One region of the Agrobacterium sp. SORGH_AS 787 genome, then DNA from elsewhere that is predicted to be linked to it. Evidence: predicted binding sites of a transcription regulator. Region 1 holds the regulator's gene; each other region holds the start of a gene.
What was found. Region 1 encodes LexA, which represses DNA repair genes until DNA is damaged. Its sites were predicted from a motif close to TGTTCNNNNTGTGTTCNG; they were not measured.

Region 1 (7,362 bases):
GCACTCTGGTTTTCGCTTTCCTCTCCACCGTCCGACGTCGTTCTCTTTGTAAGCAGCCTTTGCGTCATCCCCATTGCCATTATCATGCGTCATCGACAAACCGTGGTCTCGTTCATGGTTGCCGTGCTTGCACTTCTGCTGCTTGGCATGTTGCTAGCGAACTGGGAGACCCGCCGTGCAGGGACGACGGTTCTCGACAGTGCCGTGACCACTACAATTACTGGCACAGTGGAGAGGCGGGAGGTGGATGCCAAGGGCTACTGGCGCTATACGATTGCCCTGACTTCGACGAGTGGTCCCTCTCTGGCACGGCTGCCAAACCGGATCTCTGTTCTCGCCCGCAGTCGCGAACAACCCATCGCGGTTGGGGCCGGTATTACCGGCAAGGCGCGTCTTTCGCCACCATCCGGTCCCGCGCTGCCCGGCCTCAACGACTTTGCATTTTCCGCCTATTTCGACGGGATTGGTGCAACCGGATTCTTTTATAGCGCACCCACGGCCTTGCCGACGCAAAGGGAGAGCGAGGACAAAGACAGCTGGTTAGACGCAGCCGATTCCTGGCTTTACGCGTTGCGCTCCGCCATTGCGGAACGCATACGCAGCGTCATCGGCGGTGATGCGGGCGCTTTTGCGGCCTCGATCATCACGGACGAGCGCCGTGCGATTTCCAGTGAAACAATGGAAGCGTTGCGTGTGTCGGGGCTCGCCCATATCGTCGCTATATCCGGGCTCAACATGGCGCTGGCCTCCGGCATCTTCTTCGTTGGCATGCGCATGGTTTTCAGCCTTCTTCCGGGTTTCTCGCAACGCTATCCCGTGAAGAAGATCTCGGCATTTGCGGCGCTGTTGATGACATTCGCCTATTACTTGATCTCAGGTTTTGCCGTTTCCGCCGAGCGGGCATGGCTGATGATGTCGATCATGCTAGCCGCGGTTCTCGTGAACCGGCCGTCGATCAGCCTTCGCAATGTCGCGCTTGCCGCAATCGTCATCATTGCGATTTCGCCGCACGAGATCATGGGTCCGAGTTTCCAGATGTCCTTTGCCGCAACGCTGGCACTGGTTGCGGCGTATTCGTTCTGGAGCAGATGGCGGGGCAATCGAGAGCGTCTCATTGTTGCGCGACCACCCTTGTGGCTGGTGGCATCCTCCAAAGCGGGTACCATTGTTGGGGGGGTGGTCATCACCTCGCTGATCGGAGGCGTCTCGACCGCGATTTACTCCATCGAGCATTTCCACCGGATCACCACCTATGGCCTGGCCGCCAATCTCGCGGCTATGCCGGTCATGTCCATCATCGTCATGCCATCTGCGCTGATTGCCATGCTGCTAATGCCCTTCGGTCTCGACGCACCGTTCCTGAAGCTGATGGGTTACGGCATGGCGATGGTGATCGACATTGCCAAAACCGTATCCAGCTGGGGCGGAGACGCCACAATCGGGCGGCAGCACCCCTGGTTTCTCATCGTCTCTACGGTCGGTTTTCTTCTGCTGACTTTGCTGCGGACACGGCTCGCTCTCGTGGGGCTTCCTTTTCTCCTTGCCGGTCTCGTGTTGGTGCCGGTTGAGCTGAATAAGGCGAAGCCCGACCTCTTGATCTACGAGGATGGCCTTCTTGTCGCATTTCGCACGGATCAGGCCGTCGCCACAACGAAGCGTCAGGCGAAGGGATTTGTCTATGAACAGTGGGCGAGGGCGGTGCCGCTGCCAGACAAGCATGTGGCGCCTGTCATCTTTGATGACAACGCAGCGAGCGATGAAGAGACCACGGTACAGGCATCGACGCGCCGCCAACCTGTTCTGACCGATCAGCAGAAGCAACAGGCCCGCGAAAAGATGCTACTGGCTCTCGAGCGGACAAATGTTTTCTCGTGCCAGAGAAATGCGTGGTGCGTGGGACAGCATGAGACTGGCGTCAGGGTCGCTGCCATTTCGAACACCGCCTTCACCGGAACCGCCTGTGATGTGGCGGATATCGTCGTCACCTCGCGCTTCGTGCCCTTCACGACTTGTCGCTCAGGCGCGATATTGATCAGCGCCACCACATTACGCAAGACAGGTTCGCTGGAGCTTTGGCTGAATGAAAGTGGAGCGCCCGTCGCGGCTGCACGCGCGGCGATGCAAGGCGTCGCCAGACCCTGGTCCGTCCACCGCGCTTACGACTGGCGCAGCAAGACGTTTGACGGAGAGGTGCCGCCGCATATTGAAACGATGCTGGCGGCCGAGCCGTAACTCGTTGCCTCTAAACGGCGTTTGAACGCCGATCCTCAATGATCTCGCCCGACGCCCGCGCTTCCTCCTCATGCTCCGGATCACGCCACGGTTCAGAGACCGCTGCCTGCTCCCATTCCCTCATCGCTGGCAAACCAAGGAGGCGCGTCTTGTAAGCCTCCGCTGCTGGCGACAGTGCGGTGCCGTAAGTCTGGAAGCGAAAGGCAACGGGGCAGAAGAAGGCGTCAAAGGCGGTGAAATTGACACCGGTCAGAAACGGTCCGCCAAAAGTGTCCAGCACCTGCTGCCAGAGCGTGTCGATGCGCGCTATATCCTTGCGGAGCGCGTCGCTTGCGGGGACTGGCCGGATGCGCAAGCCTACGCTCATCGGGTGCAGATTGCGCAGGGATTGGAAGCCGGAATGCATCTCGGCGGCGGCAGAGCGCGACCAGGCCCGCGCCTTGGCATCCTCAGCCCAAACACCATCATGCCGTTCGGCGAGATATTCCACGATTGCAAGCGAGTCCCAGACGGTGACATCGCCATCCACCAGGCAGGGCACCTTGCCGGAGGGGGTGAAGTGCATGAAGCTGTTCTTTGGATCGGGATCGTTGAAGGGGACGAGGCGCTCATTGAAAGGGATGCTCAATGTCCGCATTAGAACCCAAGGCCGGAGCGACCAGGAGGAGTAGTTCTTATTGGCGATGTAGAGATCGTACATGTTGTCTCCTCTTGGTGATAAGGCGGCTCGTATCGCAGGCAATTGGCCAAAGCGTAAGTGCTTGCAAAGGTCGTAACGCATGAGCGGGAGGACATACAGGCCTAGTCTGTCATGTCAGATATCATATGATTTGATGTGTTCGCCGCTCTCACGCGTCTGGAGACAGAAGCAGAATGAACTTCATTCGCTCGTCATGGTTTGATGAGCAGACATGAAGTGAATGGAGTGTTCGAGATGGACGTCAAATCTGGCGGTTGTGCCTGTGGTAAGGTGAGGCTTTCGATGGTGGGTAAGCCCTACCGTGTCGGCCTTTGTCACTGTATGGATTGCCGCAAACATCACGGCGCGCTCTTCCACGCATCAGCGATCTTTCCTGAGGATGCCGTGACAATCGAAGGGGAAACGCACAGCTATAATGGCCGCTTCTTCTGCCCCAATTGCGGCTCGCCCGTCTTTGGGAAAAGCGACGACGAAATCGAGGTGAATATCGGTTCTCTGGATTCACCAGATCAGTTCGAGCCGACCTACGAGCTTTGGACGATCCGCCGTGAAGCCTGGTTGCCGGATTTCCCGACGCTGCGACAGTATGATCAGGATCGAGAATCGACCGGCAGGACTGAGGAGGGGCGATGATGTCACGCGTCACATGCTGCGGCGTCCTTAGGCTGAAACCATAGATGTGGGCGCCTCTATAAACAGGCAGTCCAATTCCGCCTTCCGACTGCTGACAAAGGCCCGAAAACCTTTCCGGGTCATGGTCGGGACTGAACCGGCCACCCATAAGACCTTGACACAGGAATCCTCTGGCCGAGCCCGCGAATGACCCAAAGTAAACGTTAAAGGCCTATCATCACCCTAAAGGCAGGCCAATCGCCTGCCTCTAACGTTCAACTCGGGATGTTCTTGCCCCTCGAAAGCGATGGGAGCAACGCCAACGCCGCTCGCTATCGCTCAATGATAGCGACGAATGAGACCGACCAGCTTGCCCTGAATCTTGACCCGATCAGGTCCAAAGATGCGGGTTTCATAAGCGGGGTTTGCAGCCTCCAAAGCGATGGAAGCGCCCTTGCGACGGAAGCGCTTCAAGGTGGCTTCCTCGTCGTCTACGAGTGCAACGATGATATCGCCGGGGTTGGCGGTGCTGCCGTTGCGGATGATGACGGTATCGCCATCGAAAATGCCAGCCTCGATCATCGAGTCGCCCTTGACCTCGAGCGCGTAGTGCTCCCCCGTACCGAGCATATCGACGGGTACGGCGACATCGTGGGTGTTGTTCTGGATGGCGGAGATCGGCACACCGGCGGCGATGCGTCCCATCACAGGGACGGTGACAGCGGACGAGCTCTGATCGTTTGCGGGCTTCTGGGCCGGGGCAGGCTCCTGCGGTTTGGCTTTCCCGAGGCTACCCTCTATCACGCTTGGCGAGAAACCGCGCGGCGGCTTCTGTGAGGGTGCGGAATAGGCTTCGGGAAGCTTGATGACCTCCAGCGCTCTTGCCCGGTTCGGCAGGCGGCGGATGAAGCCACGCTCCTCCAACGCAGTGATCAGGCGGTGAATACCAGACTTCGAGGCGAGATCGAGGGCATCTTTCATCTCATCGAAAGATGGGGGCACGCCGGACTCTTTCATTCGCTCATGAATGAAAAGAAGCAGTTCCTGCTGTTTGCGCGTGAGCATGAAGAAAACCCTTGGAATGCGTGGCGAAGATTCGTGAAACAAATACAGAACGAACACTATATGTTCCATATGTGTTCTGCAATCCCTTAAAATTCCGCAAACGTTTCCGTCTGATCAATTCGCGGTCCTGTCATCCGCGCAATGGTAGAAGTTTATAGCTTCTTTACGGTGTCGCGTATCTTTTTCGTCTCCAGGTTGATGATCTCATTTTTACGGGTATCTACGAGCTGCTTCGAGGATCATCCGATCCGGTCATCCTGTGGGATGAAGGCCAAGCCATTCGAAGCATTATCAACAAAATCATCAGGGCTCCACGGCGCTGCTTCGTAGCGTCTTTTCTTGGGGCAAGGACATTTTTATGAAGCTCATTAGGTTCACCCTTATCGGAATGCTGATTGCGCTGGCCGGTTGCCAGACACTCGACCCCAATTCACCGGAAGCCTTGAAGCGGAAGGAGTATGACCGGCTGCTCCTGAACACGACGATGGCCAACTGCAAGCTCATCGTTCAGCTCAATCAGAAGCGTGTTTCGCAAAACAAGGAGCCGACGCGCGACAACAACTGTGCAAGGATTCTGAAGAACCACGCGCTTGGTGGCGTTCATCCGGCGAGCTTCGTCCCCGATATAGCTGTGAACGGTATTCCCATTCCGATCGGCGGACTGATCAAGCTCGCCATCGTTGCCGACCGAAACCAGCGTGAGAAGAAGGCCTGGGAGGCATCGCTACCGGCTTGGGTTTCCTCCGGTGGTGAGAACAGCGAGAACGTCTATCGCATGTTGCTGGCGCAAGGTTTCAAGCCTGAAGAATTGGAAGGGCTGAAGGGAAGTGCTGGATTTTCCGACGCCGTGCGCGCGGTCGGGCCGTTCGTGCAATTTTCAGAGGCCAATCCCGATGTCGTCCGGAGGGCGAATGCCGGCTAAAAGGCAGCGGTCGGTGCTCCGGCCGCAGCTTCCCTCATCCCGTGACACGTGGCGCACTTGCTGATAATGCCTGTGCAACATCGCAAGTTAAGCGGTTGCCGGCGATGTCCGGCGCATGTGTCGTGAGGAATGAGATGACTGTGAAGAACAATTTGAAAGTGGTCGCCGGCGAGGGCAAAGGTGCTGTCGCCTTTTCCAACACGGAACGGTTTTCGCTGATTGCCGGCCCGTGCCAGATGGAGAGCCGCGACCACGCCTTCATGATTGCCGGCACGCTCCATGAGCTTTGTGGCAAGCTCGGCATCGGGCTTGTCTATAAGTCATCCTTCGACAAGGCCAATCGCACATCGCTCTCCGGCAAGCGCGGCATCGGTCTCGGCAAGGCCATGGAGATCTTTGCCGATCTCAAGAAGGAATTCGGGTTTCCGGTACTGACGGATATCCATACCGAAGAGCAATGCACCATTGTCGCCGAAACCGTCGATGTTCTGCAAATCCCGGCCTTCCTTAGCCGCCAGACCGATCTTCTCATCGCAGCCGCGAAGACCGGTCGCGTGATCAATGTGAAGAAGGGGCAGTTCCTGGCGCCCTGGGATATGAAGAATGTGCTGGCGAAGTTGAATGAGAGCGGCAATCCGAACGTTCTTCTCTGCGAACGCGGTGCGTCTTTCGGCTACAACACGCTTGTCTCCGATATGCGCTCGCTGCCGATCATGGCCTCGCTCGGCGCGCCGGTGGTTTTCGATGCGACGCATTCCGTGCAGCAGCCAGGCGGGCAGGGCGGGTCGACCGGTGGTCAGCGCGAATTCGTTGAGACATTGTCGCGTGCGGCGGTTGCCGTTGGCATTGCAGGTCTGTTTGTCGAGACCCATGAAGACCCTGACAATGCGCCGTCCGATGGTCCGAATATGGTCCATCTGAAGGACATGCCGAAGCTTCTGGAGAAGCTTCTGGCGTTTGATGCTATCGCCAAGGCCGCCTGATTTTGGCCTAACCAATTTTTATCTATGGTGCGACGCCTGATGTGGGGCGTCGTCATTGTAAATTCTTCCGCTTCGTCTACAGCGAAGCGGCAATGACATCCGACTCGTTTCAGTCACCTTTATCCGCGATCCGGCCTGAAAACGGCTTCACAGTTTTGCCGATGCGCTCTAAGACAAGCGACTGAAATTCATCTGTTCCAGTCCCAAGGGAGAGACCATGACAGCCATTACCGACATCATCGCACGCGAAATCCTCGATAGCCGTGGCAATCCCACGGTCGAGGTCGATGTGTACCTCGAAGACGGCTCCTTCGGTCGCGCCGCCGTTCCATCTGGCGCATCCACCGGCGCTCACGAGGCAGTCGAGCTGCGCGATGGCGGACAACGCTATGGCGGCAAGGGCGTTGAAAAGGCCGTCGAGGCCGTCAACACCGAAATCTTCGATGCGCTTGGTGGCTTCGATGCCGAAAGCCAGATCCACATCGACCAGACGCTGATCGCGCTCGATGGTACGCCGAACAAGTCTCGCCTCGGCGCAAACGCCATCCTCGGCGTATCGCTGGCTGTTGCCAAGGCTGCCGCCGAAACGACCGGCCTGCCGCTTTATCGCTACGTCGGCGGCCCGAACGCCCACCTGCTGCCCGTTCCGATGATGAACATCATCAATGGCGGCGCGCATGCCGACAACCCGATCGACTTCCAGGAATTCATGATCATGCCGGTCGGCGCGGAAAGCATCCGTGACGCGGTGCGCATCGGTGCGGAAATCTTCCATGTTCTGAAAAAGGAACTGGCAGCCCAGGGCCACAACACCAATGTGGGTGATGAAGGCGGTTTCGCGCCAGGCC
Region 2 (7,362 bases), 200 kb from region 1:
CGAGGCCTGAGCGTCCGCCTTCATCGAGAGACCGCTGATGCGGGAACAGGCCTTCCTCCCAACCGGGCAGGAAGACGGTTTCGAATTCCAGACCTTTCGCAGAATGCAGTGTCATGATCGACACGGCATCGAGCTCTTCATTCTGCTCGGCATCCATGACGAGCGCCACATGCTCGAGGAAGCCGCGCATGCTCTCGAAGGATTCCATCGAGCGGATAAGTTCCTTCAGGTTTTCCAGGCGTCCTGGCGCTTCCGCCGTCTTGTCCGCCTGCCACATGGCGGTGTAGCCGCTTTCATCGAGTATCTGCTCGGCGAGCACCGTGTGTTCGGTGTTTTCCAGCAGGCCCTGCCAGCGGCGGAAGTCCTGAACCACATCGAAAAGCGCCTTGCGCGCCTTGGGTTTCAGTTCATCCGTCTCGATAATATCGGCGGCGGCTGCGAGCATGGGAATATTACGGGCGCGGGCATAGTCATGCAGCGTGCGAATGGTCGTATCGCCCAGGCCCCGCTTCGGTGTGTTGACGATGCGCTCGAAAGCCAGGTCGTCGGCAGGTTGGCAGACAAGGCGGAAATAGGCCATGGCATCGCGGATTTCCATGCGCTCATAGAAGCGCGGGCCGCCGATGACCCGGTAATTCAGACCAAGCGTGACGAAGCGATCTTCGAACTCGCGCATCTGGAACGAAGCGCGCACGAGGATCGCCATGTCGTTGAGATTGTGCTTGGTGTTGCGCTGAAGCGCCTCGATTTCCTCACCGACGGCGCGCGCTTCCTCTTCCGAATCCCATGCGGCATGGACCACGACTTTTTCATCGTTCGGATCGACACGGTCAGTAAATAGCGTCTTGCCCAGACGTCCTTCATTATGGGCGATCAGATGGCCGGCAGCGCCGAGAATATGCTCGGTGGAGCGATAGTTGCGCTCGAGTTTGATGACCTTTGCGCCGGGAAAATCCTTGTCGAAGCGCAGAATATTGTCCACTTCCGCGCCGCGCCAGCCATAGATGGACTGGTCATCGTCGCCGACGCAACAGACGTTTTGAGGCTGACCCTTGGCGCGCTGCGCCAGAAGCCGCAGCCACATATATTGTGCCGTGTTGGTGTCCTGATACTCATCCACCAGAATGTAGCGGAACCGCTGGTGGTATTCTTTGAGAATATCGGCATGACGGCGGAAGATGGTGATCGGGTGCAGCAACAGATCGCCGAAATCGCAGGCGTTCAAGTTCTTCAGCCTATCCTGATAGGCGCTGTAAAGGTCGCGGCCTTTTCCATTGGCAAAAGCCCGGCTGTCACCTTCCGGAATATCGGGCGGGGTCAGCCCCTTGTTCTTCCAATTGTCGATCATGCCGGCGAACTGCTTGGCCGGCCAGCGCTTGTCGTCCAGACCTTCGGCCTGGATCAACTGCTTGATGAGACGCACGACATCATCGGTGTCGAGAATGGTGAAGTTGGATTTTAACCCAACAAGCTCTGAATGCTTGCGCAGCAGTTTCACACCGATGGAATGAAAGGTGCCGAGCCACGGCATGCCTTCGACCGCGCCGCCGACGAGAACTCCGATGCGTTCCTTCATCTCACGGGCAGCTTTATTGGTGAAGGTCACGGCCAGGATCTGGCTCGGATAGGCTTTGTTGGTCGCGAGAATGTGGGCAATGCGTGTCGTCAGCACCCGGGTCTTGCCGGTGCCTGCACCCGCCAGAACCAGCACTGCCCCATCTACCGTTTCGACGGCCTCCCGTTGCTCAGGATTGAGACCGGAGAGATAATCGGGCGTACCGCGTGCCTGGTCGCGCGCTGCCATAGCGCGGGCGGCAATCCCCAGGCCACCCTCGGCTGGAGCGGCGGTTGGGACTGGACGGCGCGGTTCGTTTGGTTCTTCGTCGAAGAACGGCATATCGTCGAAACTATTGCTCATGTGGCTCAATGTAGTGATTCGGGATGTAAACGCTAGAGCGTCCTATGGGTCTAAGTATCGCACTTCGCGAAAATCGGTCCCGGTTTTGGGGCCGATGCTGTGGAACAGCGTTCTGCTTTTATTCCCGTATGCGCCGCGATCGCGTCCAATCAAAGGCGAAATGGCTTTTTTGCGCCTCTGTGCCACCTCGCAGATCGGCGTTTCCACCGCGGTGCCTGGGATAGCTTTGACAGCGAATTACAACTGCTGATAAAGTATATCGGCTATTTTCCGCTGTCTTGCCGTAAAATTTTCGCAAATTACAATTCTGTAAGAAACGGAATCTTGCGTTGCGTTGTTAAGCAACAGCAAAGATACTGCGCCAAATCATTCGCCTGTCCGCCCTGCGGCACGGTTGCGTTTGCGGATGGATCACACGGAGAATTGCATGCGGGTTTGGAAGCAGGTTGGTGTCAGTCTGGCGGTTGTCGGCGCTGGTTTCTTTTTGTGGGCGTTCAATTCGTCCACAGGACAGAGCCTGCTGGCGAAAGCAGGCATCGTCACGACCGGAGAACCTGCCGCAAAGAACGCCGCCAATGGTTCGTCCAGATCTGCAGGTCAAGGCGGCGGAGGCGGGCGTAACAATGCAACGCTTGTGATTACCGCTCCTGTGAAAACCGGCACGGTGAATGATCGTCTTAATGCAATAGGCAACGGTGAGGCGATCCAGACCGTCGTCGTCACACCTCAGGCGTCCGGCCTGATTTCCGAGATTCTCGTCTCGTCGGGTCAGAAGGTGAAGAAGGGTGATGTGCTTGCAAGGCTCGATGATGACGAGCAACTGATCGAGCGCGACAAGGCGCAGGTCGCTCTCAAAAGTGCGGTCGAGAAATCCACGTCTTATCGAAACCTCCGATCGGTGGCCCGTCTCGACGTTCTCGATGCGCAGATTGCCGAGGAGTCTGCCAAGCTTGCGGTCAGCACCGCCGAGCTCAATCTGAAACGGCGCAATATCGTCGCGCCGATCGACGGCATTGCCGGTATCGTCGCCATCAATGTCGGCGATAATGCAACGACGCAGACCAGTATCGTGAGCCTCGACGATCGCTCGAAAATTCTCGTCAACTTCTGGGCACCGGAACGATTTGCCACTGCGATCACGGTTGGCATGCCGGTGGAAGCGACCTCGATCGCGCGCGCAGGTGAGACTTTCAAGGGTCAGGTAGAAGCAGTCGACAATCGCGTGGATGAGGCAAGCCGCACCGTTCGCGTCCGCGCCGTTTTCGATAACGCCAAGGATGAATTGCGTGCCGGCATGTCTTTCAGCGTCACGATGAAATTCGAGGGAGAAACCTACCCATCCGTCGATCCGCTGGCCGTGCAGTGGGATGCCGATGGCTCCTATGTCTGGCGTGTGAAAGACAACACGTCGAACAAGGTCCGCGTTCAGGTGGTGCAGCGCAATCCCGATGCGGTTCTGGTGAAGGCCGAGCTTTCACCCAACGACCTCCTCGTGACAGAGGGTCTCCAGCGCGTCCGTGAAGGCGGCGCTGTGCGTGTCGGCAACGAACCGAAAGCAGCGGAGGTCGCGAGCCAATGAGCGGGTCATCAACCGGACAGACGCCGCCCGCGGGGCAGGATTCAAAGCTTGCCTTTACCGCGCTCTTCGTCAGACGGCCGATCCTTGCCGCGGTGATCAACACGCTGCTGGTTGTCGCGGGTCTCGCGGCGCTTGTCGGCGTCGAAGTCCGTGAATTGCCGGATGTCGATCGTCCGGTCATCTCAGTGCGCACGACCTATGATGGTGCCTCACCACAGACGATTGACCAGGAGGTGACGCAGACGATTGAGGGCGCGGTTGCCCGCGTCAGCGGGGTGAAATCCATCTCGTCTGCTTCGCAGTTCGGCACCAGCCGCGTGACACTGGAATTCGGCGACAATATCGATCTCGCTGTTGCTGCGAACGACGTGCGCGATGCGATCGGCCGCGTGACCAACCAGATGCCGGAAGATGCCGATGAACCGCAGATCATCAAGGCCGATTCCGACAGCCAGCCAATCATGCGTCTTGCCGTTACGTCCTCCACGCTCAGCATGGAAGATCTGACCAAGCTGGTAGAGGATGAGGTCGTCGATCGTCTGGCCGCTGTGGATGGCGTTGCCGATGTGGAGCTTTACGGCGACCAGGAGAAGGTTTTCCGGATCGATCTCGATCAGGCAGCCCTTGCCAGCCGCGGTCTCACGGTGACCGATGTCTCCAACGCGCTCGCAACCGCTGCGCTCGATGTCCCCGCGGGTTCGCTGAAGAGTTCAACGCAGGACATTGTTGTGCGAGCAACCGCCAGCCTAACGACGCCTGCCGAATTCGAAAATCTGCTGATCAAGGACAGGGTGCGTCTTCGCGATGTGGCGAGCGTGCAGCTTGGCGCCGATGATGAAAGCACGTCGCTGCGCTCCAACGGTGTGCAGGGCGTCGGTCTTGGTGTCATTCGCCAGGCGCAGTCCAATACGTTGAATATCTCAACCGGGGTCAAGGCAGCTGTCGATGCGATGACGCCGAACCTGCCGGAAGGCACACGGATCGTCGTGACCAGCGACGATGCGGTCTTCATCGAAGGGGCGCTTCATGAGGTGGAGCTGGCGCTTGGTCTCTCCGCACTGATCGTGGTGGTGGTTCTCTATCTCTTCCTGCGCGACTGGCGCGCCACGCTTATTCCAGCCATCACCATGCCGGTCGCGCTGATCGGCACGTTGGTCGCCATCTACATGGTCGGCTTTTCCATCAACATCCTGACGCTGCTCGCCATCGTGCTGGCGACGGGTCTTGTGGTGGACGATGCGATCGTGGTGCTGGAAAACATCGTTCGTCGCAGGGCCGAAGGTATGGGGCCGCGGGCCGCAGCCGTTCTCGGTACGCAGGAGGTGTTCTTTGCGGTTCTTGCAACGACGGCGACACTGGCGGCCGTCTTCATTCCGCTGTCCTTCCTGCCCGGCCAGTTGGGTGGCCTGTTCCGCGAGTTCGGCTTTGTGCTGGCTTTCGCCGTCGGCCTGTCCTCCATCGTGGCACTCACACTGTGTCCGATGCTGGCATCGCGTATGCTGAAAAAGACCGTCGAGCATCAGACGGGCCCGCTTGCCTGGTTCGGCAATCTCTTTGCCAGCACTTACAGAAACACGCTATCGAGCTGTCTCAACAATCCGCTGATCGTCATCGTCGTGTCGATTGCCTTTGCAGGCGTCTCCTGGGTGGCCTTCGGCATGGTGCAGAACGAATTGACGCCGCGCGAGGATCGCTCGTCGATCTTCCTGCGGGTGACTGCGCCACAGGGCGTCAGCCTTGAATATACCCGCGACCAGTTGCAGCGCATCGAAGAGAACCTAATGCCGCTGCGCGAAAGCGGTGAAATCCGCAACGTCTATTCGATCACCGGTATGAACGGCTCGTCCAATACGGGCTTCATGGTGCTGACGCTGGCGCCATGGGCGGATCGCGACCGCACGCAAAACCAGATCGCGCAGGATATCAATGCCGCCGCGCAAAAGGTGCCTGCGCTTCGTGGCACGGCGCAGCAGCCGAACAGCCTGCGCATTCGCGGCGCGGGTAATGGCCTTACCATGGCGATGGTCGGCTCCAACTATCCAGCGCTGACGGAAGCGACACAGAAACTGCTGCTTGCCATGGAAGAAACCGGCATGTTCGACACGCCGCGCTTCGATAACGAGCCGAACCAGGCGCAGCTTTCCGTCTCGATCGATCGCGAACGGGCATCCGATCTCGGCATCGACATTACCGGCCTCTCGCGCGCCATGCAGTCGCTTCTCGAAGGTCGCTCCATCGTCGACGTCTTTGTAAATGGCGACGCCGTTCCGGTTCGTCTTCTCGCCTCCACCCGCCCGATCAACGATCCGACGGACCTCGAGAACGTCTTCCTCAAGACCGATGACGGCAAGATCGTGCCGATGTCGGTCATCGCGTCACTCAAGGAGACTGCCGTTGCACCGCAGCTGAACCGCGAGCAGCAGCTTCCATCGGTTGGCTTTTCCGCCAACCTGCGCGAGGGCGTTTCACTGGGTGAAGCGGTTGACAAGGTCAATGAGCTGGCAGGCCAGATCATGCCATCCGGTACGCGGCTGATCCCGCTCGGTGAAGCCGCCACGCTTCAGGAAAATTCCAGCGGCATGTTGCTGACTTTCGGCTTTGCCATTGCGATCATCTTCCTGGTGCTGGCAGCACAGTTCGAAAGCGTTTTGAGTTCGTTGATCATCATGACGACGGTGCCGCTCGGTCTCGCCTGCGCGGTGATTGCGCTGCTCGTCACCGGGTCGAGCCTCAATGTCTACAGCCAGATCGGCCTTGTACTTCTGGTTGGCGTCATGGCGAAGAACGGCATTCTGATCGTGGAATTCGCCAATCATCTGCGTGACCAGGGTGCGAGTGTTCGCGAAGCCATCGAGAAGGCTTGCAGCATTCGCCTTCGCCCGGTGATGATGACGATGATCGCCACCATTCTCGGCGGTGTGCCGCTGGTGCTGGCGCAGGGTGCAGGTGCTGAAGCGCGTATCGCGCTTGGCTGGGTGATCGTCGGCGGCCTCGGCTTTGCAACGCTGGTGACGCTGTACATCACGCCGGTTTCGTACCTGCTATTGGCGCGCTTTGCCAAGCCGCAGGCGGATGAGGAAATTCGCCTGCATCGGGAACTGGAAACGGCGATCCGCCGTCGCGCTCTTGAAGAGGACAAGCCGCTTCTCGCAGCGGAATGATTTGACGTCAAACAGCGGACAAGAGCAAAGCCTGTGCTGGACAAAGTCAGAACCTTGTCACATACCACGCCATGACCCGCGCGGGACGCGGGGCAAAGATATGCAGCATGGTGGAGTATGTCATGGCTTTGAAAGATGTCGTATCGGGAACACGAAACGAGGCTGGCATTGCCGCGGTTCTGACCGTGCTGAAGCGCGATCTTGGTGAAAAATTCCAGACGGGCCAGTCTTTCCGGGAGCAGCATTCGCACACCACGACTTACCTGACGACGCAGCTCCCCGATGGCGTTGCCTTCGTCGAAAGCGCCGATGATGTGAAAACCGTCGTAAAAGCCTGCGCGGAGCACAAGGTGCCGGTCATTCCCTTCGGTACGGGTTCCTCGCTGGAGGGGCAAGTGAACGCGCCATCCGGTGGTATCTCTATCGATTTCAGCCGGATGAACCGTATTATCGAGGTAAACGCCGAGGATCTGGACGTGACCGTGGAGCCCGGCGTCAATCGCGAGCAGTTGAACACCTATCTGCGCGACACCGGCCTGTTCTTCCCGATCGATCCGGGCGCCAATGCCTCGATCGGCGGCATGGCATCGACCCGCGCCTCCGGCACCAATGCGGTGCGCTATGGCACGATGAAGGACAATGTTCTGGCCGTGACGGCCGTCACCGCCAATGGTGAGGAAATCCGCACCGGCAGGCGTGCCCGC
Region 3 (7,362 bases), 900 kb from region 1:
TCTGGGAAGACTATCTCGATACGGTCCGCAAAGCGGGCTCTTCCATCGGTGCTGTGGTGGAAGTTGTCGCCGAGGGCGTTCCGGCAGGCATCGGCGCACCGATCTATGCCAAGCTCGATCAGGACATCGCATCCAATCTGATGTCGATCAACGCGGTCAAGGGTGTCGAGATCGGCGAAGGTTTTGCGTCCGCGGAACTCAGCGGCGAGGAAAATGCCGACGAGATGCGCATGGGCAACGATGGCCAGCCTTTCTTCCTGTCGAACCACGCCGGCGGCATTTTAGGTGGCATTGCGACCGGTCAGCCGATCGTCGCACGTTTTGCCATCAAGCCCACCTCTTCGATCCTCACCGAACGCCAGTCCATCGACGCCGATGGAAACAACGTCGACGTCCGCACCAAGGGCCGTCATGACCCTTGCGTGGGCATTCGCGCCGTTCCCATTGGCGAAGCCATGGTCGCCTGCACAGTAGCAGACCACTATCTGCGCGACCGCGGCCAGACTGGCAGACTGAAATAAACAGGAGAAATAGCATGGCATACGATCAGAAACGCGTCGTGGAAGCGATCCGCGCCTTCGAGGCTGGCGAGATCGTGGTAGTCATGGATGATGACGGGCGCGAGAACGAAGGCGATCTCATCGTTGCCGCCGTGCATTGTACGGCTGAAAAAATGGCCTTCATCGTGCGCCACACCTCCGGCATCGTCTGTGCGCCCATGCCGCGGGGGGAAGCCAAGAGGCTGAACCTGAACGCCATGGTCGCCGAAAACGACAGCGCGCATACGACCGCCTTTACCGTGTCCGTCGACTTCAAACACGGAACCACGACCGGCATTTCCGCCGACGACCGTACGCTGACGGTGCGCAATCTTGCGAACCCGAATGTCGGCCCCGCTGATTTTACCCGTCCCGGCCACATCTTTCCGCTGATTTCACGCGAAGGCGGCGTGCTGATGCGCTCGGGCCATACGGAAGCAGCCGTGGACCTCTGCAGGCTTGCAGGCCTGCCACCGATCGGCGTCATCTGCGAACTCGTCAATGACGATGGCAGCGTCATGCGTGGTCCGCAGGTTTCGAGCTTTGCGGAAACCCATGGTCTGAAACAGGTGTCCGTTGCCGACCTGATCGCCTACCGCCAGCGCAAGGAAACTCTGGTGGAGATTGAGAGCGAGTTCACCATCGATACACCCTTCGGCCCGGCCAAGGCGCAGACCTATTCCCTGCCCTGGGACCCGATGCAGCACATGGCGGTGATTTTCGGCGATATCCGCGATGGCGTCGATATTCCGGTTCGCCTGCATCCGGAAAACGTGGCGGACGATATTTTCGGCAGCAAGCAGCCGGTGCGCAATTATATGCAGAAGATTGCCGAGGAAGGTCGCGGCGTTATCGTTTATCTTCGCGAGGGTTCAGTTGGCGTCGGCAAGGTCGAAGGCCGCCGCAAGGCGCGTGATGCGGACGAGACTCACGAGCAGGCGCGTTCTCGCGAAGAAGAATGGCTGGAAATCGGCCTTGGCGCGCAGATCCTAAAGGAACTCGGCATCAGCTCCATCAAGTTGCTGACCACACGCGAGCGCCATTATGTCGGGCTGGAAGGCTTTGGTATCCAGATCAGCTCCACCGAGCTCTGCTGATGCGTGAAAATGCCAGGAGCGGGCTCGTCCGCTCTTGGCCCTATTCCCCAGCTAGCCAGCCATCCAAATAACGCACGCTCGCAACGCCGGTGAATTTTGCCAGCCGGTTCAGTTCCGCATCCAGCTTTCCCAACCTGCCCGATGATGGCCGCACGCCCGGCTCCAGCCATAGACGTCTAACGTCGAGCGAACCGTTCTTGCGCTCTGCCTTCATATCGATGCGCCCGATCATGCGATCGCCTTCCAGAAGCGGGAAGACATAATAGCCATATTGTCGCTTCGGCTCCGGCACGAAGACTTCGATCCGATAGAAGAAGCCGAAGAGGCGTTCAGTACGAGCACGGTTGCGCAACAACGGATCGAAGGGGCTGAGAACCCGGACCCGCTGCGGCGGTTCGAGCGACGCCTCCGCATCCATTTCTGCTGCAAAGCTCGCAAAGGCGTGGGATGCGCGCTCCTTAGCACCGTTGGCTGAGATCAGCGAGACCTCGACCAGTTCGTCCCGATGGGACGTCACCCAGTCCTTCGCCTCGTTCGGCGTCACCAGATTGAAGAAGGCGGATATTTCTCCTGAGGTCGCAAAGCCCAGCCGAGATAGTGCCTCACGGCAGGCCCAATCGATGAAGGCTTCGTGGCTGACGTCCTGATAGTAGTGCTCCTTCAGGATGACGCGCTCTGCGAGATCGTAGACCTTCTGAAAGTTCACGCGGCGCGCGATGGCAAGTCTGCCGGTGTGCCACATATATTCAAGCGCCGTCTTGGATGGATGCCAGTTCCACCAGCCGCCGGATTGATGATCTTCGGCCTTCATATCGCGCGACATGACCGCACCGTTTTCTGCAATGTGCCGATAGGTCTCCTCGAAGGCGGAATCGAATCCCTCGCCATGCCATTTTTGCCAACGCTCCTGCATGATTGGCTCGCGGCGGCGGAAGCGGTGCTTCCAGTAGGGATAAAAGGCCGTCGGCACGATCGACGCATCATGTGTCCAGTGCTCGAAAAGCGTGCGGTCCTTTTCCAGCAGCGCGTTCAGATGCTCGCGCCTATAGGTCTGGTTTCTGGAGAAGATGATCTGGTGATGCGCTCGCTCTACTGTTGCGATGCTATCCACCTGCACAAAGCCGAGAGTCGTAATGAGCTCGAGCAATCCGTCCTTCGACAGTGCCTTGTTCGGCGGCGCCGAAAGACCCTGCCGTGCCAGAAAAATACGCCGTGCTGCTTCGTTGGAAACCAGAATCGCCATGTCAGGAAGTCTAGGATTCCCGTTTCGCGAAATCAATGTTCTTTTTTTGTTCTTGATTTCGTCGATAGCCCTTTGTGTTTATAGAGGCGTAGAGGACGACAAGGGAAACGACGTGGACATTCAGTTCCAGAATGCGGGTGTAACTTTCGAGGGACGAACGGCGCTTGCGCCGCTCGATCTTTCGCTGTCGCAACGGCGCATCGGCATTATCGGTCTCAACGGTTCCGGCAAGACCACCTTCGCCCGATTGATCAATGGTCTGACCAAACCAACGACCGGAAGGGTCATCGTCAACGGGCTCGATACGGTAAAGGATGCCGATGCTGTCTTGAAACAGGTGGGCTTTGTTTTCCAGAACCCGCAGAACCAGATCATCCTGCCGATCATTCGCGACGACATCGCCTTTGGATTGAGGAATCGCGGTCTCGGCAAGAGCGCGGTCGATGAGGCCGTGACGGCGATATTGCATCGCTTCGGCATCGAACACCTTTCAGGCCGCCGTGCCCATGAACTGTCGGGCGGCGAGTTGCAGCTTGCAGCACTTGCGGCGCTGTCCATCACCGGCCCAAACATTCTGATCCTGGACGAACCGACGAACCAGCTCGACCTGAAGAACCGCGCCGTGGTGGAGCGGACGATCCTCAGTTTGGAGCAGGATGTGGTCGTCATTACCCATGACCTATCGTTGCTTGAGACTTTCGATCGCGTTCTGCTCTTTCATCAGGGCATGCTGACATTGGATGGTAAGCCAGAAGAGGTTATTGCCCAATACCGGAAGATCGCACTTTCATGAGAAGCCTTTATGCCGAGGGAACGGGCTGGCTTTACAGGCTTTCGCCGCGCATCAAGCTATTGACGCTTGCAGCTTTCAGCGCGGGGTTGTTTCTCACTCGCGATCCGTTGATCCTCAGTCTTGCGGTCATCCTGGCGGTGCTCATTCTTTGGCAGGCCCATCTCGGACTGCGCGGAACGCTCTCCCGGCTTCGCCCGGTCTTCCTGACCATCGCCCTCATCGCCGCGTTCAGCGTCCTGCTGATCCCATTCATGGATGCCACCATCACCCTCTTGAGATTGAGCGCGCTGACACTACTGGCAACGGCGATAACGGCAAGCGTCAACATCTCCCAGTTCATGGATGAGATCACTTACGCGCTTCGCCCGCTGGAAAAGCTCGGCCTGGCGAATGCGGCAGACGTGGGTCTTGCGGTTGGACTTGTGGTTCGCTTTGTCCCTGAAATCATCAGCCGGTATCACACGTTGAGCGATGCGCACCGGGCACGCGGCAGTCGTGTGAGGCTCACCAGTATTCTCGTCCCACTCGTCATTATGACGTTGAAGGATGCCGACGCGATTGCGGATGCCATTGACGCGCGCGGCTTCAGAGGTCAAACCTCACTTAAGCAAAAGGGAGATGCCCCATGACGACCCGTGACCTCGTTCTGATATCGCTGTTTTCAGCCATCATCATCGCGCTTGGCCTGCTGCCGCCCATCACACTCGGCTTCATTCCGGTTCCGATCACAGCGCAGTCACTCGGCGTCATGCTGGCGGGTGTCGTGCTTGGCGCAAAGCGCGGCACGCTTGCCGTGCTGCTGACAATCCTGATTGCGGCCATCGGCCTGCCGATTCTTTCCGGCGGCAGAGGTGGGCTCTCTATTTTCACAACTCCGACAACGGGTTATCTGATCGGCTGGATCGCCGCTGCATTCGTGACAGGCATCCTTTCCGAACGCCTTGTGAAGGCGAACCAGACCGCGCTGACGCAAGGCATTGGCTTCTTTCTCGCCTGCGTCGCAGGTGGTGTCATTGTCCTTTACGCTTTCGGGATCACTTACCTGGCTTTCGCAACCGGCATCGGTTTCAGCAAGGCATTCATCGGCTCCATGGCGTTCGTCCCGGGTGATCTGATCAAGGCCGTCGTGGCAGCGCTTGCTGGCCGGGCGGTGATGGCTGGTTACCCGCTGCTGCCGCAGCGCGCTTAACAACGATTTTATCCGTTTCAGGAGCAAGCGACCCATGGCCACACGGCTTTACGAGCATCCGATCTTCCTGGAACACATCACCCCTGATGGGCATCCGGAGCGGCCAGACAGACTACGCTCGCTGAACATCGCGCTCGAGCATCCGAATTTCGAGCGGCTGGTTCGCACCCAAGCACCGCAGGCCAATGAGGATGCGGTGCTTCTGGCTCACCCGGAAAGCCATCTTCTGTCCGTAATGCGTCAGATCCCGGAAGAAGACGGCGAGATCAGCCGTATCGAAGCCGACACCTACGCCTCTCCGAAAAGCCTGCAAGCAGCCCTGACCGGAATTGGTGCGGCCATGGCCGCCGTGGATGACGTGTTCAAGGGCGAAGCCGACAACGTCTTCGTCGCAAGCCGTCCGCCGGGCCACCATGCGGAAACCGAAAAGGCGATGGGTTTCTGTCTTTTCAACAACGCGGCGATTGCTGCCCGTCACGCGCAGAAAGTCCATGGTGCGGAGCGCGTGGCAATCGTGGATTGGGATGTTCACCACGGTAACGGCACGCAGGACATCTTCTGGAACGACACATCGGTGCTTTTCTGTTCCACCCACCAGATGCCGCTTTATCCCTGGAGCGGCGACAAAAACGAAACGGGCGTGAAGAACAATGTCGTCAACGCGCCGCTCTCCCCTAACACGGGAAGCGACCATTTCCGCGAGGCCTTCAAGTCCAGGGTTCTGCCTGCTATTGCCGATTTCTCGCCGGACCTGATCATCATCTCCGCCGGTTTCGATGCCCATCACCGCGATCCGCTCGCCCACATCAATCTGGTGGGTGAGGATTTCGATTGGGCAACGGGGCGAATTCTGGAGATGGCCGATAAATATGCCGGCAACCGGGTCGTCAGCCTTCTGGAAGGCGGTTATGATCTGGAAGGGCTGGCGGAATCGGCGGCCATGCATATCTTGAGAATGATGAAGGGTTGAAGATGACGGAAAATGCCAACACGGCCGATGTCAGCGGTTATTCTTTCGAAAAGGCCGTCGCCGAGCTGGAAAGCATTGTTGCCCGCCTGGAACGCGGCGATGTGGCCCTGGACGAATCCATTGCCATTTACGAGCGCGGAGAAGCCCTGAAGAAGCATTGCGAAGCGTTGCTGACGACCGCCGAAAAGCGCATCGAAAAGATCCGCCTGGACCGCGCAGGCAAACCTCAGGGTGTCGAGCCACTGGACGGCGAATAAAGCTAGTACGTCAAGCATAATGCTCGTGAGCTTGGTTTTCGTCGCCTTGCTCGCTGCAGGTCGCAGCAGCGCCGCCTCCATAAGAGAATGCTCACGCACCGGATCAAATCGTGGTAGTCTGCGAAGCAAGCACGGTGAAGGAGCAATCCATGTCGTTTTTTCCAGGCAATGATCCCGCCGTCGGCGATGCTTTTGCGTGTGATGCCATCGAGAATCTTATCGTTCCCCGTTCGAGCGATATTGGCGGCTTTTCCGTTCGTCGCGCATTGCCGACGAGGGATCGCCGTCTGGTCGGACCTTTCATCTTCTTCGACAGGATGGGGCCGGCGATCTTGAAGGCCGGGGACGCGCTGGACGTAAAGCCGCATCCGCATATCGGGCTTTCCACCGTGACCTATCTTTTCGATGGCGAGATCAAGCACCGCGATAGCCTCGGAACGGAAATCGTCGTGCGGCCGGGCGATATCAACCTGATGACGGCAGGTCGCGGTATCGTCCATTCGGAGCGTACACCCGAAAACCTGCGCGGACATCCTTTCTCCATGTCCGGCCTGCAAACCTGGCTTGCCCTACCGGACGACAAGGAAGAGATCGCTCCGGATTTCTCCCACACCGAACGCGATTCCATGCCACTGATCGATGTGGCGGGCGCAACCGGACGTGTCGTTATTGGTGATTTTGCGGGCCTGCACTCACCGGTCAAGACCTTCACCGATACGCTTTATGCCGACCTTTCGCTTGCCGCGGGCGCGAAGTTTCCTTTTCCGGCCGATCACGAAGAAAGAGCGATCTATATTCTCTCCGGCTCACTGGAAGTCGCTGGCGATGTGTTTGCCGCAGACCAGTTGCTGGCCTTTCGCGCAGGCGACGACATCACCCTGAAGGGCGGCGTCGATGGTTGCCACATCATGCTCTTCGGGGGCGCAGCCTTGAATTCGCGGCGTTATATCTGGTGGAATTTCGTCTCGTCATCAAAAGAACGCATAGAGCAGGCCAAGGAAGAGTGGAGAACCGGACGTTTCGATATCGTACCGGGAGATGAAGACGAGTTTGTACCTTTGCCCAAAAGCTGAAATGTGTGAGAGCGCCGAGCGTCCTTTCGGACGCACAAAGGACGCTCTAAATGTTTGAATTCACGCATCATGCTTTTCCGAAAATCGATTTCGATTTTCAGGCCGATGCTGTAGAACGGGACCATGCTTGCCGAAGGCTGCGCCCTGCCCCATCTAAAGGGTACGTTTTTGAAGAGAACACGAAGGCCAAACGATTGACCG
Region 4 (7,362 bases), on a different contig from region 1:
CATCGCGGGCGGGCTTGGCCGTTCCTGCGCGAATTGCCTGTCTGGTGCCATCAACCTTTTCGGCGATGAGATCAGCACGGCGTACGCCAAGTCCGCGCTTTTGTAGCTCGTCGATAAGTTGGAGGACGAGGCGGCCAACATATTTGTCGATGGTCTCGGCGGCTCCGATCGGCTCAGCAAAGACTTTGGATACCTCTACCAGTTCTGGCGTCCGGATCGGCTCGATTGGCTCGGCGATACGACAGAGAATCTGGTCGAGGCGGCGTCCAACCTCAGGCCCAAAACGCAATGTTAGCGGCGCGCGCGCAGTGTTGGCCAGCTCGCCGATCGTTTGGAAACCGAGAATGCGCAAATCTGAAACTATTTTTGCTGGCAGGCGCAGAAGCGAAATCGGCAATTTCCCGACGGCACGGACTGTCTCGCCCGGTGGAACGACGATCGTCTCGCGGGTAATAGCGCGAGCGCAGGCATGCGCCGCACCCCAGGTGTCTGCGACGGCCACGCGCGCCGTCAGCTTCTTTGCCAGGAACTGGTTGGCGATCTTTGTCACCATCGGCAATTCACCACCCTGCAGATGGTCGGCACCTTCGGTATCCATGACGATGCCATCAATCCCGTCGACCGCAACTATAGGCGAATAGATCGTCAGCGCCCAAAGCGTGATCCGCTCGAGCGCAACCAGATCAGCTTCGGGATCTGCATCAATTAACATCAAGCCACGAAACAGTGACTGTGCCTTTGCCGCTGGCATGCCGACATGCAGCCCTGCCTTTCGTGCGTTTGCGTCTGCAGCCGATACCCATCGCTTCGGCCCGCTCCTGGCAATCACAGCGATTGCCTGGTCACGCGGAATAGAAGGATCGGCTCGACGAATACGATCCGTCGGCAGATCCGGAAGATAGATCGAGACGACCCTTGTCATCACACGCCCTCACGAGAAACTCAGCACACTCACCCGCTTTCACGCGCATCAATTCCAGAAACCATCGAGGCCTACCGACCCCAGGTACCGGCAGCTCATCCGACGGCATCACGCTGACGCGCCACCTGGTGGTGGAAGCCGTTGGCTGGCCAAAATCACTCGCCTCCGACTGCCTGCGCCATCGTCGAACCGCAAGCGCCATCGTCCCTGTTCGCTCGGCTGCCAAGTGCAGGCGGCGGGAACTGACCATCGGCAAGCGGACGAGCTCGCCGACAACGGCACCAAGGCCCCCAAAAGAAAGCCCCTCCTCCATATTGGCCAGCACATCCTCTTCTCTGTCGGACTCCACGAAGATGACGCGGTCGGGATGGAGACCGACCTGAGCAAGCGCTGGAAAGAACAGATCCGGCCTCGTCAAACACCAGACGACGGGACCTTTGGTGCGCGCGGCAATACCGGCAACAAAGAGCGCGGCCGCTGCTCCGTCAACGGTTCCAGAACCGCCGCCCGCGAATTCATGCAGCGCGCCATACGCCAGGCCACCTCCCGGAAGGATTTCGTCAATCTCATCGACGCCGAAAGGTAGGCACCCCGCCTTCTTCACGCCCTCTCCTTGAATGGAAGAGATGCGCTCTCGCAGATCAGTAATTACTTGATCGCGGGCAGCCGACATCGGTTACGAATCCTTCCGAAATCGCAGTTGGAACAGGGACGACATCATGTCGCTAGAACTTGATTGTTCCCCTTCTGTTCCGTATCTTGTCCGGCGTCAAGACGCCTGAAAATAAGGAATCTCGGCTAAAGATTAGCAACACTGCAGATTCGTGAAGTTGAATCAAAACCGTAACGAGATTCTACATGGCGCCTTTGGTGGAAAATATTTTTGTCATCATGGAGGGATGTGGATATCCGAAGTCCTCAGAGATACCGAAGTAAGTTGGTATAGTGGCCAGGACGCCCAAAATCACACCGACGCCCGACAGCGAGCGCAGCTACACGCTGAAGGACGTCCGCCTGCCCAACATCGAAATCGAGTGCATCCGGTGTGAACGCGTTGATAGCTTAGAAAGAAAAGCGGCTGTTGCGAAGTTCGGGACCAAAGTGAGCTTCTCCAAGCTCCGCCGGCGCCTGGCCATGGGTTGCGACCGCCTATGCCATCCCGACGGCGACCTTTGCGAGATGAGGTTTCGATGTCTCCAGTCGCGGGATGCAGATGGCTAGGCGCCCGACCTCTTTGCAAGAAGCGTGAAATCGAAGATGAGAGGAGCATAGACTTCGGATTGCAGGAATTCTCCCCGACCTCAATCTGTTCGTTTAGATCTCGCCCTTCGGCTTCTTGCCTGTAGCATCTTCAATGCCTTTCTCGGCTTTCTTCTTGAGTTCCTCGCGATCCTTATCCGCATCTTCACCGGTGCGGGCTGCGTCGCTGGACGGGTCTGGCTTCTTGTCACTCATGGATCTTCTCCTTTTGCTGACCATCCAACCAAAGCAACGACAGAACGTTCCCAAAGAACCACCGACTCTAGAGTGGCGCAGTCGGGCTAGCCATCCGCCGTGCCTCAATCGCATCGCGCGCCGCGTACAAGGCAGGGAGGGTCGAATGCGCCAGCCCATATCCCGACATGCGCCGCTTGGGCTTCCAACTGTTGGGGGGCGTACCGGCCACCCGAATACTTCGGCCAGTCGATAGCATGCCCGTTGCGCACCATCCACGTGTTGACGTCCGTACCGTCGGCGCGCACGCAATAGCCCACGATCCGGTCGTAGCTGGTACCAGTCGCCGTGCATTTCGTCGGACGCGATTTTGCCAGGAAGGCATCCAAAGCTTTTGCGCTTGCTTGACCGCACCTGTACGCGCTGCCGGAAGCGTCCTCGCAGATCTGCCTGCTCTCTGGTGCGTCGATGCCTTCGAGGCGAACCCGCACGCCATTTATCTCGATCGTATCCCCGTCGATGACGGATGCCCGCCCCGTGATATCGGCCGGTGCAGCAAGCGAGGGAGTGAACGCCAAGGCCAATACGAGCGAGGTTGTCTTGATCATGTCATGCTTCCAAATTGAGCCTACGTTTGGAGATATTCCATTCGCTTCGTGAAAGAGATAGCTCAAGAGCTACCGATTACGGCGTCCTGCGCACTATCTCTTCAGCGCTACAAAGGCAAAGGCGAACGACAGGATGCCCGGTTGGCGACGCCGATATTTGTTAAACTCCGACATACCCGCGCGCGCCGATTAAATCGTTCTTGACTCTTCCGCAAACAAGAACATAAACAGAACGTCGATGGCGCGAAAGGCGCGTGCTTCCGACAACAACATGCAGAAAATTGAACTTCGAAAACGGGGATGAAGACGTGCGCTCGACGCGGGAAGATCCTGTAGCAGATCCAGTTGCCCACCTCGTAGCATGGCACGATGGGGACCACCGAGCTGCGATAGAGACGTTGATGGAGGACGTGCGGCACCTGCGGGAGCAGCTTGCATTGGCAACCGCGGCCATGAGCGCAGGATATACGAGAGGATGGATGCCCGACGAGGAGCGCAATTCCCGCTGAAGGCGAGCAACGCGGTCGTCGCCTAAGGCGAGGATTTCCGTCGTGTTTCCGAGGCCTCGAGGTGCTGCGGCGTCTGGATCACCGTGGGCTCGCCTGGAGGTACGAGGGCGCCGACTTGATCACGTCGAGAACGACCCAAGGCAGGGCGCTTGACGGCCTTAAGAAGCTTCTCCGATGCAGCAAGTGCAACCACGAGGGACTCATGGAGTTGTCCGTAGCCAAACTTCCGAGGTGACGCATGTGCAATCTTTATCAGGTCAGAACCAATCAGGAAGCAATGCGGGACATTGCTGGGGCGATGAGCGAGAGGCTGAACCTTGGACCAGAAGTCGAGGTCTATCCCGACCGCCCTGCCCCGGTTATCAGAAACCGTGACGGAGTGCGCGAGCTTGTCGGCCTCACCTGGGGCATGCCGACCCCGCCGAACATTCTTGGCGATCGACCGGATACAGGCGTCACCAACATTCGCAACGTAACGTCGCCACACTGGCGCCGATGGTTAAGGCCAGAGAGCCGTTGCATCGTGCCATGGACGCGGTTCTGCGAGTGGGAAGACACAAAGCCTCGAAAGACTAAGCGATGGTTCGCGATCGACGACAGCGAGCCGCTTGCATTCTTCGCCGGCATCTGGACCGACTGGAATGGCGTGCGCGGATCAATGAAGAATCCGCGAGAAGGTATTCACGGGCTGTTCGGCTTCCTGACATGCGAGCCTAACGACATCATCAAGCCGATCCATCCCAAGGCAATGCCGGTCATACTCACAACGCGGGAGGAGGTCGACGTATGGATGAATGCATCATGGGAAGAGGCAAAGACGCTTCAACGGCCATTGTCTGATGAGCGCTTGATTCTGCTGCCTGTTGAGGAAGTGACGCAACAAGGAACGCTGCTGTGAGCGATGAGAAGGCCGGAGACGGAATCCATATCAACCATTACTGCTCTCATCCAGGCTGCAAGAAGTGGGGTGGTCTCGGCTATTCCAACAACAAAATCGATACCCCACAGTGGTGGTGCTCGGAGCACTATCCGTATTGGGACATTCCGCGGTCCGCGGCTCGTTGAGCTTCAACGACAACGCCGCCACAAAACGATCAAGATTCATTCAGCCGTGGTTCACTGGACCGAGAGCTAAATCACTCCACCAAACGAGGAGTGATAGAAATGCGCAAGTTAGTTCTAGGCGCGGTGCTTTTGTTAAGCGGTCTGATGGGATCAAGTGCGAACGCAATGCCCATGGCGCAACCTTTAGCGCGGGATACGACAGACATCCAAACGATCGATTACGCTTGCGGGCGCGGGTATCATCTGTCGCCACGCGGCTTCTGCCGGCCGAACGGTCCACCGCGCTACGAACGCGAGTGGGGTCGTCGTGGAGATTGGGAAGCTCGTCGTGAGTGGCGAGAACGCCAGGCAAGACGAGAATGGCGCGAGCGAAGAGCATGGGAACGCGAACGCGAGTGGCGAAGAGGCGGCTATGATTACCGCGAATATCGCTGGTAACGTGTTACGGCGCTGGGACACGCGGGCACAACTCGGCAGTGGCCTATGCCATCATGCCAGTCGCGTCCTTTAACGGTCGACTCGAAAACAAGGCTGTGCTCTCTAGGATTCTCGGGAGCACAGCATGCAAAAGTTTCTTTCTCGATCCGTAGGGCTTATTCTGATCTTTTGTCTGATGGCGGCGTGCACCCACACTCAGCGTCCCATAAGGTATCCTGGCAACTGCTACTCGCCGTCCGATCTAGCCGCCGATGGGAGTCTTTGCGGACGTCGTGCGGCGTCGCTGCGTCCAGGTGGCTATTAGGATGAGAATCTCTTTCCCCTCTCCCGCCCCCACGTTGGGCGACGACATCGAGGAAGCCTTACGCAGCGTCGCCCAAGAACTCGGCTACAGCCGTGAACAATTGCTGCGGGTTATCGTCAGAGAATGGTTGGAGCAAAACGCCTACCTACCGGTCTTGGATCAAAACGACGAAGGTGAGGCTGACGGCAATCCCTAGCGGCTGATGGCGGCCCAAATGAAGGCCGCCATCCACCATCTCGGCTCAGTTCACAGGCGTCGCGCCGGCAGTGCCGCATTTGGCGAACTTGCCTTTGGCATCCTTGCACTGGACCTTCTTCTTAGTCGTCTCGCATTTGACGAACTTGCCTTTCGCATCGCGGCACTGCTCGGCGCTCGCCGGCGCAGCGGCGAAAGACGTGAGTGCGGCGACAATCAAAACCGACTTCCACATTCCCGAATCCTCCTTGGCCGTAATTGGCCGAAGCCATGGTTACAAGATGATCAGGAAAGCTCAAGCGGCGAGCGTGGTGCGATGAAGGATGCCTCTTGTAGATACCGCGCCTTTCGGTTGGGGACTTCCAATAGGGATCCTGGACGCCCCCTTTCGCCGGCGCCTATTCGAAACGGTCGCGAAGAAAGATCGCGGCATCTCGGGCTTCTTCCGAAGAGATCGTGTGACCGACGCCAGGATAGATTTTTGACGTCACGGCAAACCCCGCCGCTTTGAGTTGGTTCGCCGCAGTCGTCGTCGCAGCGGCTGGTATGGTCCTGTCAGCAGAACCATGCATCATAAAGACTTTCGTTTCGACAGAAGACGAAGTCGGCGGCAACGGCAACAGTCCTGCGAAAGTGACGAGCGATCCGACCTTCCAGCGGCCCGAAGCAACCGCATCCAGCGCCATGATCGCGCCTTGCGATACCCCGACGAAGGCCACCCTGTCGAGCGCGTTTTCGAACCCTTCGTGTTCGATGATCTCGGAGACCACGCCGTCGAACGCTCGACGCGCTGCGTCGATCCGCTCAGGACGCATGGTCTGGTCATCGACGGCGAACCACTGACGACCGCCTGACCTATGTGGAAACGGCGCGTCCGGAGCGACGAATGCCGTGTCCGGAAGCGTCGCCTGCCAGGAATTTCCCACCGCCTGCATAACGGACCCTCGTCCTCGGATCCCGTGGAACAGGATCACCAGATGATCGGCGCGAACCACTCCTTTTTGAGAGGCGGTTTGTTTCTGGGTGCGTTCCGCCTGCACAATTTGCAAAGGCTTCCCAGCAGGGTCGACCGCCTGGGACACGAGTTTGATTCCTCTGTTCGCGGCCAACACTCGATCCGGATTCGCGACGAGGTAGGTCGCGCCGACAAGGATGATGAAAAGAGAGACTAGGGTCGCGAGATGTGACGACGTCATGGGGCTTTCCTGTTGCATCCAATCAACCTGCATTCCGAATGTTCGTTCCGCTTCGCTGCCAGACCGGCACTGACATTCTCGTTATGGTCACGGTGTCCCTCGAAACGGCCAAGCCCCTGAGGACGAGGTAAAGGAGCTGATTTCTCGCACCGTCGAGAAGTTCGGACGCTTGGACGTTCTCGTCAACAATGCGGGTGTCGTCGCTGAAGGCGACGTCGGCACCCTGACGACAGACGACTGGCGTAGAGTGATGGCAACGGATGTGGATGGCGTCTTCTACGCCAGCCGTGCAGCGATCCCGCATCTGAAGACGTCGCACGGCTCGATCGTCAACGTCAGCTCGGTGTCCGGCATAGGCGGCGACTGGGGCATGGCCGCCTACAACGCCGCCAAGGGTGCTGTCACCAATCTCACGCGGGCTATGGCTATGGACTACGGAAAAGACGGAGTTAGGGTCAATGCGGTGTGCCCAAGCCTGACACATACAGGCATGACCGAGGAGATGATGGACGACGACAAGCTGATTGCGAAGTTCAACGAACGGTTCGCACTTCAGGGACCGGGAGAACCGGAGGACGTCGCGGCGGTGATCGCATTTCTTGCAAGCGACGATGCCCGCTTCGTCACAGGTGTCAACCTGCCTGTGGATGGCGGCATGTCGGCATCCAATGGTCAGCCGCCCCAGTAAACT

Region 2: a site for LexA is predicted at 2,027-2,044, ahead of QE435_RS22685 (UvrD-helicase domain-containing protein). Genes of this name have one in related genera too.
Region 3: a site for LexA is predicted at 2,916-2,933, ahead of QE435_RS17250 (energy-coupling factor ABC transporter ATP-binding protein). Genes of this name have one in related genera too.
Region 4: a site for LexA is predicted at 3,182-3,199, ahead of QE435_RS24545 (dehydrogenase). Genes of this name have one in related genera too.

Annotation. Positions count from the first base shown of each region.
Region 1 covers NZ_JAUTBG010000002.1:2,566,679-2,574,040, reverse strand. Annotated here, with positions in the region: gene QE435_RS21715 (ComEC/Rec2 family competence protein) at 1-2,232, shown strand, start outside; gene QE435_RS21710 (glutathione S-transferase family protein) at 2,243-2,932, opposite strand; gene QE435_RS21705 (GFA family protein) at 3,167-3,565, shown strand; gene lexA (transcriptional repressor LexA) at 3,884-4,609, opposite strand; gene QE435_RS21695 (hypothetical protein) at 4,968-5,531, shown strand; gene kdsA (3-deoxy-8-phosphooctulonate synthase) at 5,666-6,514, shown strand; gene eno (phosphopyruvate hydratase) at 6,732-7,362, shown strand, end outside.
Region 2 covers NZ_JAUTBG010000002.1:2,770,208-2,777,569, reverse strand. Annotated here, with positions in the region: gene QE435_RS22685 (UvrD-helicase domain-containing protein) at 1-1,918, opposite strand, end outside; gene QE435_RS22680 (efflux RND transporter periplasmic adaptor subunit) at 2,346-3,497, shown strand; gene QE435_RS22675 (efflux RND transporter permease subunit) at 3,494-6,658, shown strand; gene QE435_RS22670 (FAD-linked oxidase C-terminal domain-containing protein) at 6,781-7,362, shown strand, end outside.
Region 3 covers NZ_JAUTBG010000002.1:1,669,508-1,676,869, reverse strand. Annotated here, with positions in the region: gene aroC (chorismate synthase) at 1-521, shown strand, start outside; gene ribB (3,4-dihydroxy-2-butanone-4-phosphate synthase) at 536-1,636, shown strand; gene QE435_RS17255 (winged helix-turn-helix domain-containing protein) at 1,677-2,879, opposite strand; gene QE435_RS17250 (energy-coupling factor ABC transporter ATP-binding protein) at 2,992-3,672, shown strand; gene QE435_RS17245 (energy-coupling factor transporter transmembrane protein EcfT) at 3,669-4,301, shown strand; gene QE435_RS17240 (biotin transporter BioY) at 4,298-4,861, shown strand; gene QE435_RS17235 (histone deacetylase family protein) at 4,896-5,831, shown strand; gene QE435_RS17230 (exodeoxyribonuclease VII small subunit) at 5,834-6,088, shown strand; gene QE435_RS17225 (pirin family protein) at 6,238-7,161, shown strand; gene dxs (1-deoxy-D-xylulose-5-phosphate synthase) at 7,356-7,362, shown strand, end outside.
Region 4 covers NZ_JAUTBG010000003.1:221,024-228,385, forward strand. Annotated here, with positions in the region: gene QE435_RS24525 (DNA polymerase Y family protein) at 1-922, opposite strand, end outside; gene QE435_RS24530 (ImuA family protein) at 843-1,595, opposite strand; gene QE435_RS24535 (hypothetical protein) at 2,237-2,377, opposite strand; gene QE435_RS24540 (thermonuclease family protein) at 2,482-2,964, opposite strand; gene QE435_RS24545 (dehydrogenase) at 3,273-3,473, shown strand; gene QE435_RS24550 (SOS response-associated peptidase) at 3,712-4,371, shown strand; gene QE435_RS24555 (hypothetical protein) at 4,638-4,976, shown strand; gene QE435_RS24560 (ribbon-helix-helix protein, CopG family) at 5,282-5,476, shown strand; gene QE435_RS24565 (hypothetical protein) at 5,522-5,710, opposite strand; gene QE435_RS24570 (dienelactone hydrolase family protein) at 5,874-6,410, opposite strand; gene QE435_RS24575 (hypothetical protein) at 6,453-6,647, shown strand; partial or broken gene QE435_RS24580 (SDR family oxidoreductase) at 6,802-7,359, shown strand.